DNA from 3 places in the Kitasatospora sp. NPDC003701 genome. Region 1 is predicted to be linked to each of the others. Evidence: riboswitches for the same ligand, from Rfam matches in the RefSeq annotation. Region 1 holds a riboswitch; each other region holds the start of a gene.
The links. Region 1 has a riboswitch for cobalamin ahead of ACWDRR_RS10165 (ribonucleoside-diphosphate reductase subunit alpha). Riboswitches for the same ligand answer to the same signal wherever they lie in the genome.
Positions count from the first base shown of each region.

Region 1 (3,985 bases):
GTCTGCTGGTCCCAGACGCCCAGCTCCTTCAGCTCGCGCACCAGGTACGGGTTGACCTGGAGGAACTCGCCGGAGAGGGTCTCGCGCTTGAACAGGTTGGAGACCTGCGGCTCGATGCACTCGTAGACACCGGCGATCGAGGCGATCGTGGCGGTGGGGGCGATGGCGAGCAGCAGCGAGTTGCGCAGACCGGTCTCGGCGATCCGGGCGCGCAGCGCCTCCCAGCGGCCGGCCCACTGCGGGGCGGCCGAGCCGAAGTGGTCGATGTGCAGCTCGCCGCGGGCGGCGCGGGTCTCGCCGTAGGCCTCGTGGCGGCCCAGCTGCTCGGCCAGGTCGGCGGAGCGCTCGTACGCGGTGAGCATGATGCGCTCGGCGATGAGGGTGGAGAGGGTCTTCGCCTCGGCGGAGTCGAAGTTCAGGCGGAGCTGGAAGAAGACGTCCTGCAGGCCCATCACGCCGAGGCCGACCGGGCGCCAGCGGGAGTTGGAGGCACCGGCCTCGGGGGTCGGGTAGAAGTTGATGTCCACCACGCGGTCGAGGAAGGTGACGGCGGTGCGGACGGTGGCGTCCAGGCGGTCCCAGTCCATCGCGTTCAGCAGGTCGGCGGCGGTGGCACCGGGCGCGACGTGGGCGCCGAGGTTGACCGAGCCGAGGTTGCAGACGGCGGTCTCGGAGTCGTCCGTGACCTCCAGGATCTCGGTGCAGAGGTTGGAGCTGTGCACCGTGCGGCCGGGCAGCGCGGTCTGGTTGGCGGCGCGGTTGGAGGCGTCCTTGAAGGTCATCCAGCCGTTGCCGGTCTGCGCCAGGGTGCGCATCATCCGGGAGTAGAGGGTCTGCGCGGGGATGGTGCGGACGGCCTTGCCGGCCTGCTCGGCCTTCAGGTACGCCTCGTCGAAGTCGGCACCCCAGAGGTCGACCAGCTCGGGCACGTCGGCGGGGGAGAACAGCGACCAGTCGGCGTCGGCGTTGACCCGGCGCATGAACTCGTCCGGGATCCAGTGCGCCAGGTTCAGGTTGTGGGTGCGGCGCGCCTCCTCACCGGTGTTGTCGCGCAGCTCCAGGAACTCCTCGATGTCCGCGTGCCAGGTCTCCAGGTAGACGCAGGCCGCGCCCTTGCGACGGCCGCCCTGGTTGACCGCGGCGACCGAGGAGTCGAGGGTGCGCAGGAACGGGACGATGCCGTTGGACTTGCCGTTGGTGCCCCGGATCAGGCTGCCGCGCGAGCGGATCCGCGAGTAGGACAGGCCGATGCCGCCGGCGTGCTTGGAGAGGCGGGCGATCTGGGCGTACCGGGAGTAGATCGAGTCCAGGTTGTCCAGCGGCGAGTCCAGCAGGTAGCAGCTCGACATCTGCGGGTGCTTGGTGCCGGAGTTGAAGAGGGTCGGCGAGGAGGTCAGGTACTCCAGCCGGCTCATCAGGCCGTACAGCTCGGAGACCTCGCGCACCGACTGCTCGCTGTCGCCGACCGCCAGGCCGCAGGCGACGCGGAGCAGGAACTGCTGCGGGGTCTCGACGACCTTGCGGGTGATCGGGTGGCGCAGCAGGTAGCGGGACTGCACGGTGCGCAGGCCGAAGTACTCGAAGCGGTCGTCGCCCTCGGGGTCGATCAGCGCGTTCAGGGCGGTGGCGTGCTTGCCCACGAAGTCGGCGGTGCCGTCGCCGATCAGGCCCTCGGCGTGGCCGACCGCGATCGAGTCCGAGAAGGTGACCGAGCCCTGGCCGACCGCCTCGTCGACGATCTCCAGCGCCAGCAGGCGCGCGGCCAGCTTCGAGTACTGCGGGTCCTCGGCGATCATCGACGCTGCGGCGTCCACGGCCAGCCCGCGCAGCTCGGCGAAGTCCGAACCGGCGTGGCGGCCGCGCAGCGCGGCGGCGGCGACATGGCCGGGGTCCACCTGGGGGAGGTCGGCGCTGCGGTCGGTCAGCAGCCGGAGCAGCGCGCCACCGGGGTCGGACACCGTCGGGTCGACGGGGGCGGAGCTGGAACCCTGGGCGGGCAGGGTGACTGAGGCAGCGGTGGTCAAGGCGCTCTCTCCTGGCGGCGATCGGCGTCGGTGGCTCGGGGCCGGGCCGTTCGGGGCAGGGGAGCACGGCGCGACGGCCGGACGGCGTCGCGCGACGGTGACATCCCCGGCCCGCCCGCGAGGCCCGGAAGTAGTACTGGTGCGAAAGGCCTCTGCGGGGAGGCCAGGCAGCACGCCATCGGCAGGTATTCGGACTCGCGGGCTCTGTCGGAGCCGCCCGCACACCGCTGCGGGGCAGTCCCGGACTCGCACCGGGTTCCCCTGCGTCGACAGCAGGGTCGAGCATACATCTAGTGGTGTCCGCTCGATGCGACACCACATGTTGTGCGGCATCGCGTGTCGGCATGATGACCGGCGGTACTGGCAAGGGGCCGTTCCCGGGCTGTTCCGGGGCCGTGTCGGGGCTTTCGCGGGCCCCGGCGGCGGGCTGTCGCCGGAGGGCGTCGCGGGGCTGTTCGGGGGCCTTCACGGGCTCCTGCGGCGGTCGTCGCCGGGCACTTCACGTGCGCTGTGACGGTCGTCGCAGGGCGGCCGGGATCCCGACGGGTGTTCGGATTCGGAAACGGAATGGTCACCGGGCGGACCGGCCGTCAGGGGCATGCCCTACGATCTCGGCTCATGAGCGAGCGGAGCGAGCGAATCATCAACACCAGCGGGATTCGCGGAGCGACCGCCGAGTGCAGTGAGGTGGGGGCATGAGCGACGGAACGGGCACGCCCGGGGAGTGGGCCGACCGGCCCGCCCCGCCGGGGCAGCAGCCGTCCCCTCCGGCCGGGCCGGGGGGCGCACAGAACCAGCAGCAGCCGGGCACACCCGGACCGGCACCGCAGGGCCCGCCGCCCGTCGGCGGCGCCGCCGTGCCGCCGGCTCCCGCTCCGTACCCCGGCGCGCCGCAGCCGGTGCCGCCGGCTCCGGGCGGGTTCGGCCCGCCGCCGGCCTCGTACGGGCCGCCGGTGCCCGCCCCGCAGCCGGCCGTCCCGCCGGTGCCCACCGTGCCGCAGCCGCCGCAGCAGGGCCGGCCGCCCGTGCCGCCGCCACCGGCGCACGTCCAGCCGCCCGCGCCGCAGCCGGTCCAGCACCAGTACCCGCCGGTGCAGCCGCAGCCCGTCCAGCCGCAGCCCGTGCAGCCCCAGCCCGTCCAGCCGCAGCCGCCGCAGCACCAGTGGCAGCAGCAGCCCCCGCAGCCCCAGCCCCCGGCGCAGCACGCCGAGCCGGACTGGGCCGCCCTCGCGGACCGCAACGAGGCGGAGGCCAGGCGCAAGGGCCGGACGCGGATCATCGGCGCGGCCGTCGCCCTCCTGGTGGTCGGCGGCCTGGTCGCCGGCGGCCTGCTGTTCATGAACAAGGGCGACGACAAGAAGCCGGTCGCCGAGCCCACCGCCACCGGCACGGCCGCCACCCAGCCGCCGGCGCCCGCGCCCACCGGCAAGGCGTCCCCGACGGCCACCGCGAGCGCCACGCCCGAGGACCCGTCGAAGCCGCTCTGGGAGGCCACCACCGACCCGGCGCCGCAGGACGCGGCGGCGCTGTTCTCCGCGCTCACCGTGACGGTCAACGGCGCCACCTGGAACCGCACCGTGGTCTCGCTCGACTCGCCCTGCTGGGACGGCAACTCCACGGTCGGCGGCCTCGGCAAGATCCTCGGTGACCAGGGCTGCCGCCAGGTGCTCCGGGCCACCTACGTCTCCGGCGACAGCGCGGTGACGGTCGGCGTCGCGGTCTTCGACCACAAGCAGCAGGCCGAGACCGCGGTGAAGAACTACGTCGGCCACCTCAAGGGCGCCGCCGCCCCGGGCTCCCCGGCGTTCTGCACCACCCCGGGCTGCACCAACACCAAGGGCACCCTGGGCCGGTACGGCTTCTTCACCGTCGAGGGCTCCGCCAAGGGCGGCAACACCGCGGACGCCGCCGCCACGGCCGCCGCCGCGGGCTTCGACGACCACGTGAAGAACCAGCTGCTC
Region 1 is NZ_JBSFNM010000008.1:56,022-60,006, reverse strand. It holds gene ACWDRR_RS10165 (ribonucleoside-diphosphate reductase subunit alpha) at 1-2,000, opposite strand, end outside; cobalamin riboswitch at 2,188-2,314, opposite strand; gene ACWDRR_RS10160 (hypothetical protein) at 2,720-3,985, shown strand, end outside.

Region 2 (3,985 bases), on a different contig from region 1:
GCTTGCCCTTGAGGAAGTTCTTGGCGGCGACGATCGCGGTGTCGGTGCTGGGGACGCCACCGCTGCACAGCGCGGCCATCGCGGCGCCGGTCATGTCGATGTCGCTGCCCTGGGCGAGCGCGGTCGGGTTGCCGGCCGCCTTGCTGTAGTTCCAGCCGCCGTCGTTGTGCTGGTTGGCGCGCACCGCCGTGACGGAGGCGTCGACCAGTGCCGCGGGGACGCGCTGGGTGCCGGTCTGCGTCCTGGCGCCCGCGAGGGCGAGCAGACCGAAGACGGTGCCGTTGAAGTTGGCGGACGGGCCGTAGTAGCCGGGTTCGGCGGTCTGCCAGTAGGCGACGGTGTCGGCGATCAGGTTGCGGCCCGGGCCGACGCGGGCCGGGTCGATGCCCGCCGCGTAGGCGTTGAGGGTGCCGCGCTGGTAGTCGGTGGCGACGGGGGTGCCGCTCGGCCAGGTGGTGGCGGCGAGCTGGTTGCGGTAGACGAGCCGGGCGTTCTTGGTGGTGTCGCCGCCCGGGGTGACGTCCGCAGCGGCGGTGCCCGCGGCCGCCAGCGCGCTGAACGCCCACTCGTTGGAGAGCCCGCCACCGGTGACGTAGCTGCCGTCGGCGGCCTGGAGGGACTTCAGATAGGTGACGCCGGTGCTCTTCGAGGTGGCCGTCTGGGTCGGGGTGGCGGTCGCGTGGGCGGCGGGGACGGCCGACAGCAGGAGGGCGCCGGCGGCCAGCGCGACGACGGCGGCGGACGGGACTCGGGAGGAGGGCAGGACGGACACGGGGCGGGCTCCTTGGGGTGACGGGCGCCGAACCTCCCCGGGCCCGGCACTCGTTCGGGAGCGTGACGGCCGGAGCGGGCGCCGCCCGGATCGCGTGGGCTGGCTTTCGCTGGTGCTGCGCGGCCGGGCGGGCATTCGGGCTCGGGGCGGCGCCACCGCCGCCCCACACCGCTGCGCGTCAGCCCCGGATTCGCACCGGGTTCCCCCACGCGGCCATCGCGGACGCTACCGCACCGGCGTCGGGCCCACGAGGTGGCGAAGGCGACATGACGACTCGTTGACGCTGCTTCAGCCTGCATGGTCTGATGAACCGTTTTTCATCCTCGGCGGTCAGGGGAAGCCGGTCCGACTCCGGCGCTGACCCGCAACCGTAGATCCGCCCCTCCGGGGTGGATGAGCCGGAATACCTGCGCCGTGGAGTTCGTCAGCAACACATGCGTCGTCGCGGACTACGACGCGGTCCGGGCAGCCCCCCTCGGCGGGGTCTGCCGGCTGCGCCGTGGTTCCCGCGTCGACCGACCAGGGAGTCGCCGGTGAGGGTCAGCAGCAGTCGCACACGTCACAGAGGCCGGGACCTCGCATCCCTGCTGGTCACCGGAACCGTCGCGATCGCTGCGGGCGGCACCGTCCTGCTCGGGCACCCCGGGAGCGCCGCGGCCGACCCGATCGAGGAGTGCACCGCCACGAGCGGTGCGATCGTCGCCGTCGACTTCGGCCACTGGGGCGGCGGGGTCGTCCGCGGCTGCGACGCCCACCCCACCACCGGGATGAACCTGCTGCGCAACGCGGGCTTCACCACCACCGGCACCGAGCACGACGGCCCGGCCTTCATCTGCCGGCTCGGCAACGGCACCTTCGACAGCGGCACCCAGTACCCGACCGCCGCCGAGGAACCCTGCGTCAACACCCCGCAGGCCACCGCGTACTGGTCGTACTGGATCGCCGAGGCCGGCCAGCAGTCCTGGTCCTACAGCCAGTACGGGGCCGGGACGCAGAAGCCCAAGCCCGGCGAGGTCGAGGCCTGGGTGTACGGCGGCACCGACATCGGCGGCACGAGCGGGGCACCGACCTTCACCCCGGACTCGGTCCGCGCCAGGAACGGCGGCCCCTCGCCGTCCGCCTCGCCGTCCGCGTCCCCCTCGCCCTCCCCGAGCCCGACCGGTCCGCCGCCCGCCGGCGACCCCGCCGCCGCGGCCGCCTGGCTGGCCGGCCGGCTCGTCGACGGCGACCACATGGAGAACTGGGCCTTCGAGGGGCCCGACTACCCCCGGACGTCCCTCACCGCGATCGCGCTCGCCGCCGCCGGCACCCAGGACCCGGCCCTGCGCAAGGTGGTCGCCTTCCTCACCGCCCACACCGACGCCTTCCTCCTCCCGGACGGGCCGGCCGGCAAGCCCGACACCCGGGCCGCCGCGCTGCTGGCCCTGGTCGCCGAGAGCACCGACGGCAACCCCCGGGCCTTCGGCGGCCGGGACCTGATCGCCGCGCTCACCGACCACGTGTGCACGGCGGCCGGCGAGAACGGCAACTGCACGGCCGCCGGGGACTTCTACGGCGCGGCCTCGCCCTGGGTCCAGTCGCTGGGCGTCATCGCCCTGCAGCGCGCCGGTGTCACGCCGCCCGCCGCGACGCTCGCCCGCTTCACGGTGCTCCAGTGCGCCGACGGCGGGATCGCCGGGTCGATGATCGTGGCGGGCGGCTACTGCGAGTCCGACCCCACCATCACCGCCCTCGCCGTCCTGGCCCTGCGCAAGGCCGCCGGCTACGAGCCGACGGCGAAGCGGGCCGCGGAGCAGCTCGCCGCGAGCCAGCAGGCCGACGGCTCCTACGTCCCCTACGCCGGCGCCCCCGGCGACACCCTCAGCACCGCCGGTGCGGCCCAGACGCTCCGGGCCGTCGGCCAGGACACCCGGCAGGCCGCCGCCAAGGCCTGGCTGGCCGCCCGCCAGGGCAAGGACGGCGGCTTCGGTCCCGACGAGTCGACCACCGACGCGGACACGGCCGCCACCGAGCAGGCCGTGCTGGCCCTGACCGGCACCGACCTGACCGCCGTGCGGCACAACCCGGACGGCGCCACCACCACGCCGACCCGGCCCGCCGGCAAGTCCCCCGACCTGGCCAGGGGCAGTGCCTACCTGACCGACCCGGCGCACCTGATCGACGGCCACTACTACGAGGCCTTCCCGACCTTCGCCGACTTCGGCCTCACCATCGACGGCGCCTACGCCCTCGCCGCCACCGGCACCGACGACGCCGCCCTGCGCAGGATCGTCGACTTCCTGGACCAACAGGGCAAGGACCCCAACGTCCGTACCGTCAACGACTGGACCGGTATCGGCACCGAGTACGCCGGTGGCGGTTCGATCGGCAAGGAGGCACTGCTGGCCGAGGTCGTCGGCCGCAACCCGCGCGCCTTCGGCGGCCACGACCTGATCGCCGCCCTCACCGCGGCGGTCTGCCGGGCGACCGACCCGGACACCGGCTGCGTGGCACCCGGCAACTACACCTGGGCGACCTCGGTGTTCTCCCAGTCGCTCGGCATCATGGCCCAGTTGCGCGCCGGCGCGACCGCGGACTCGGCCGCTCCGATCGCCTACCTGAAGAGCCTCCAGCACGCCGACGGCTCCTGGCCGAGCCTGATCCCCGCCACCGGCGACTCCGACGTGGACAGCACCGCGATGGCCGTGATGGCGCTCGCGCTCGTCCCCGGGGACGACGCGGCGCAGGCGGTCGACAAGGGGCTGGCCTGGCTGGCCGGCCGGCAGCTGGCCGACGGCGGCTTCCCCGGTGCGGCCGGTGACTCGACCAACTCGGCGGCCCTCGCCGTCCAGGGCATGACCCTGCGGCAGTCCGCCTACAGCGGGCAGATCGCCAAGGCGCGGGACTTCCTGGCGGGGCAGCAGAACGGCGACGGCGGCTTCAACGTCGCCTCCGCCGGGCAGCAGGGCTCGGACGTGCGCGCCTCCACCCAGGCACTCGGCGGCGCCACCGGGACCTCCTTCGGCACGCTGCGCCGGGACCTCGGCAGCACCCCGACGCCGACGCCGACGGCCACGGCGACGCCCACTGCCACCGCGACGCCCACGCCCACTGCCACCGCGACGGCTACGCTGACGCCCACCGCCACGCCCACCGCCACGCCCACCGCCACGGCGACCGCGACGGCGACCGCCACCGCGACGGGTACGCCCACCGGTTCGCCGACCGCCACCG
Region 2 is NZ_JBSFNM010000003.1:39,280-43,264, reverse strand. It holds gene ACWDRR_RS03815 (hypothetical protein) at 1-772, opposite strand, end outside; cobalamin riboswitch at 903-977, opposite strand; cobalamin riboswitch at 1,056-1,201, shown strand; gene ACWDRR_RS03810 (prenyltransferase/squalene oxidase repeat-containing protein) at 1,306-3,985, shown strand, end outside.
Region 2: linked by a shared signal. The riboswitch ahead of ACWDRR_RS03810 (prenyltransferase/squalene oxidase repeat-containing protein) and the one ahead of ACWDRR_RS10165 (ribonucleoside-diphosphate reductase subunit alpha) in region 1 are both predicted to bind cobalamin.

Region 3 (3,985 bases), on a different contig from region 1:
GACCAGGCGAGCATGGTGACCGGACCGGTGAGCATGCCCTTGACCGGGCGGTCCGTCAGGTCCGCCGCGTAGCGGTACCAGTCGACGGTCATCGGGTGCGGGCGGGAGATGTCGCCGGCCAGCACCGGCGGGCGGACGTAGCGGGTGCCGTAGGACTGCACCCAGCCGTGCTGGGTGGCCAGGTAGCCGGTCAGCTGCTCGGCGAAGTACTGGACCATGTCGTTGCGCTCGGGCTCGCCGTGGACCAGGACGTCGATGCCGGCCTTCTCCTGGTAGGCGATCACCTCGCGGACCTCGGCCCGCATCCGGTCCTGGTAGGTGCCGTCGTCGATGCGGCCGGCCCGCAGGTCGGCACGGGCCGTGCGCAGCTCGGTGGTCTGCGGGAAGGAGCCGATGGTGGTGGTCGGCAGCAGCGGCAGGTTCAGGCGGGCCCGCTGCGCCTCGGAGCGCTCGGGGTAGGCCTGGGCGCGGCGGGCGTCCTCGGGGGTGGTGGCGGCCACCCGGGCCCGGACGGCCGGGTCGTGGGTCAGCGCGGAGGCGGCCCGGGAGGCCAGGTCGGCCCGGTTGGCGGACAGTTGGGCCGCGATGGTGTCGGTGCCGTGCGCCAGGCCGCGCGCGAGGGTGGCGATCTCGGTGGTCTTCTGCCGGGCGAAGGCGAGCCAGCGGGCGACCTGCGGGTCGAGGTCGCGCTCGGCGTCGGCGTCGAGCGGGACGTGCAGGAGCGAGCAGGACGGCGCGACGTCGACCCGGTCGGCCAGGCCGAGCAGCGTGCCGAGGGTGGCGAGCGACTTCTCCAGGTTGTTGATCCAGATGTTGCGGCCGTCCACCACGCCCGCGACCAGGCGCTTGCCGGGCACGCCGCCGACGGCGGCGAGGTCGTCGAGGTTGGCGGCGCCCGGGCCGGTGAAGTCCAGGCCGATGCCCTCGACCGGGGCCTTGGCCAGCACCGGGAGGGCCTCGCCGAGGCGGTCGAAGTAGCTGGCGACCAGCAGCAGGGGGCGGTCGGTGAGCGCGCCCAGCTCGCGGTAGACGCGGGCGGCGGCGTTCAGCTCGGCCGGGGTGCGGTCCTGGACCAGGGCCGGCTCGTCGAGCTGGACCCATTCGGCGCCCGCGGCGCGCAGGTCGGAGAGGAGCTCGGCGTAGACCGGCAGCAGCCGGTCCAGCAGGGTGATCGGCCGGAAGTCGGCGGCCACGCCGGGGGCGGGCTTGGCGAGCAGCAGGTAGGTCAGCGGGCCGACCAGCACCGGCCGGGCGCGGTGGCCGAGACCGAGGGCCTCCCGTAGTTCGGAGACCGGCTTGGCGGAGTTCGCGGCGAAGACCGTGTCCGGGCCCAACTCGGGCACCAGGTAGTGGTAGTTGGTGTCGAACCACTTGGTCATCTCCAGCGGCGCGACCTCCTGGGTGCCGCGGGCCATGGCGAAGTAGCCGTCCAGCGGGTCGGCCTCGACGGCGGCGCGGTGGCGGGCCGGGATCGCGCCGACCGCGACGGTGGTGTCCAGCACGTGGTCGTAGAGCGAGAAGTCGCCGGTGGGGACTTCGGTGACGCCGGCGTCGGCCAGCCGGCGCCAGTTGTCACGGCGCAGTCCGGCGGCGGTGGCGTGCAGGGCGGCGGCGTCGACCCGACCGGCCCAGTACCCCTCGACGGCCTTCTTCAGCTCCCGGTTGGCACCCTGCCTCGGGTAGCCGTACACGGTGGCCTGCGGGGTGGTGGAACTCGATGACACGGAACTCTCCTTCGCGAGTCGCGCTGCGATCCCGGGAGAGCGCGACGGCGTGGAGGTACGACAGTGGGGGCACGGCACCAGGATGGGCCCGCCCGCTCCGCCGACCCGCCCTCGAGGTCACCGAGATCACCGCGTGCGGGGTGCACGCGGGCAGTGGCAGGTCTTCGGACTCGCGGGCACGTCCACCTGTGGAACCAGGGCGGACACCTACTGGCCGTCGCTTCCCGGGCCCCCGCTGGGGCCCAGTGCATGTGACGGCGGTCGTTCCCACTCACCGCTGCGGGGCAGTCCCGGATTCCCACCGGGTTCCCTCTTGCGACGCCATGGCTGGAGGTCATGGCGAACCGACTGCACCGCCCAGCCTAGGCCCATCGACGGCGTCGCGTCAGCGATTGTCCGGATCGCGGATGGTGGCGTGGACGGACGGTCCGGTCGCGGACCGGATGCCCCGGCCCCGCTCCTCCCCCTCCGCTCACCGCCCCCCGGGGGGTGGCCCGCGCCCGTGAGGGGGAGGACGATGGCCGCACGGGGGGCGCGTGCCGCCCGCAGGCGCGGAGCAGGGGGACGGGGTTCTGATGGGTGTTTCCGGGTGGGTGTCCGGATGGGTGTCCGGGCGGGGTTCCGGGTGGGCGGCGGGCTGCTACGTCGCCCTGGTCGGCGCACTGGCGGCCCTGGGCGGGCTGACCGGGAACGGGCGGTTCCACCTGGCGGCGATCGTGTTGACCCTGCCGCTCGGGCTCGTCGCGCTGGTGGCCGTGTACGTCGTGCGGGGGGCGCTGACGGGCATCGGCGGGCTGTTCACCGCGACGAGGCTGCCCGACGGCGGCGACCCGGCGTGGCTGTCCACCGCGGGGACGGTGCTCGACACCGCGCTGTTCACGGCCGCGGCGGTCGCCACGGTGCTGCTGGCCGAGCGGGTCGCCCGGCGCCGGCGGGCGCCCCGCGCCGCCTGAGCGGCCTTCCGGGCGGCCCCGGCTCCGCCGCCCGGGCCGCCGCTACCCGAACTGCCGCCGCCCGGGCCGCCGTTACCCGGACCGCCGCCGCCCGGCCCCGCCGTCGGTGGCCGGCCCGCCCGACCGCGCGCCGTGGGCGGCGCCGCCGCCCGCAGCCGCGAAGTCGCCCACCCGCGGCGCCGGTTCGACCCGGACGGGGTAGGGGACGAAGGTGCTGGTGTGCTCGTCGACCGCCAGCGGGAGGCCGACCGCGGGTGCGGCCCGCTGCGGGCAGGCGGGGCGCTCGCACACCTTGCAGCCGAGGCCGATCGGGGTCGCCGCCGCCTCGTCCCCGAGGTCGAGCCCGGCGGAGTACACCAGCCGCCCGGCGTGCCGCAGTTCGCAGCCGAGGCCGATGGCGAAGGTCTTGCCCGGCCGCCCCCAGCCGCCCGGTGAGCGGGACACCGCCCGGGCGGTCCAGAGGTAGCGCCGACCGTCGGGCATCGCGGCGACCTGGACGTGCACCCGGCCGGGGGCGGCGAAGGCCTCGTAGACGTTCCAGAGCGGGCAGGTGCCGCCGGTGCGGGAGAAGTGGAAGTCGGTCGCGGACTGGCGCTTGGAGACGTTGCCGGCCCGGTCGACCCGGACGAAGGAGAACGGCACCCCGCGCAGCCGGGGCCGCTGGAGCGTGCTGAGCCGGTGGCAGACGGTCTCGTAGCCGAGCCCGAAGTGGTCGGCGAGGTGCTCGATGTCGTAGCGCGCCGCCTCCGCCTCGGCGTGGAAGACCGGGTAGGGCAGCACCAGGGCGGCGGCGAAGTAGTTGGCCAGCCCGATCCGGGTCAGGGACCACGCCGTCGTGCCCGGCTCGCTGTCCTCGGCGGCGAGTTCGCCGAGCAGCGCGTCGTGTTCCAGGTAGGCCAGCTGGGTCGCCATCCGGAACGCCTGCTGGCCCGGGCGCAGCCGGTCGGACAGCCGCAGCACCCGGCTGCCCGGGTCGTAGGCGTGCAGGCTCTCTCCCCCGCCGGCCAGCCGGACGTGGTGCCGGGCCGCCAGCCGCTCGGCGAGGACCGCCCTGACCTCGCCCCGCCTCATGCCGATGGTGGCGGCCAACTCCTCGGCGGCGAGGTCGAGTTCATGGACATAGTTGCGGCGGCGGTAGAAGAACTCGCGGACCAGCTCGTGCGGCGTGCGGGCCGTGTCGGCGGCCGGGCCGCGGTCCCCGGTGAGGACGGCGAGTTGCTCGGCGACCGCCCGGCGGCCGCGGCCCAGGTCCATCAGCACCCGGGCGACGGCGGGCAGCCGGACGGCGAGGTCGTCCAGGTCGCCCGC
Region 3 is NZ_JBSFNM010000003.1:46,544-50,528, forward strand. It holds gene metE (5-methyltetrahydropteroyltriglutamate--homocysteine S-methyltransferase) at 1-1,724, opposite strand, end outside; cobalamin riboswitch at 1,863-2,089, opposite strand; gene ACWDRR_RS03835 (hypothetical protein) at 2,330-2,677, shown strand; gene ACWDRR_RS03840 (short-chain fatty acyl-CoA regulator family protein) at 2,750-3,985, opposite strand, start outside.
Region 3: linked by a shared signal. The riboswitch ahead of metE (5-methyltetrahydropteroyltriglutamate--homocysteine S-methyltransferase) and the one ahead of ACWDRR_RS10165 (ribonucleoside-diphosphate reductase subunit alpha) in region 1 are both predicted to bind cobalamin.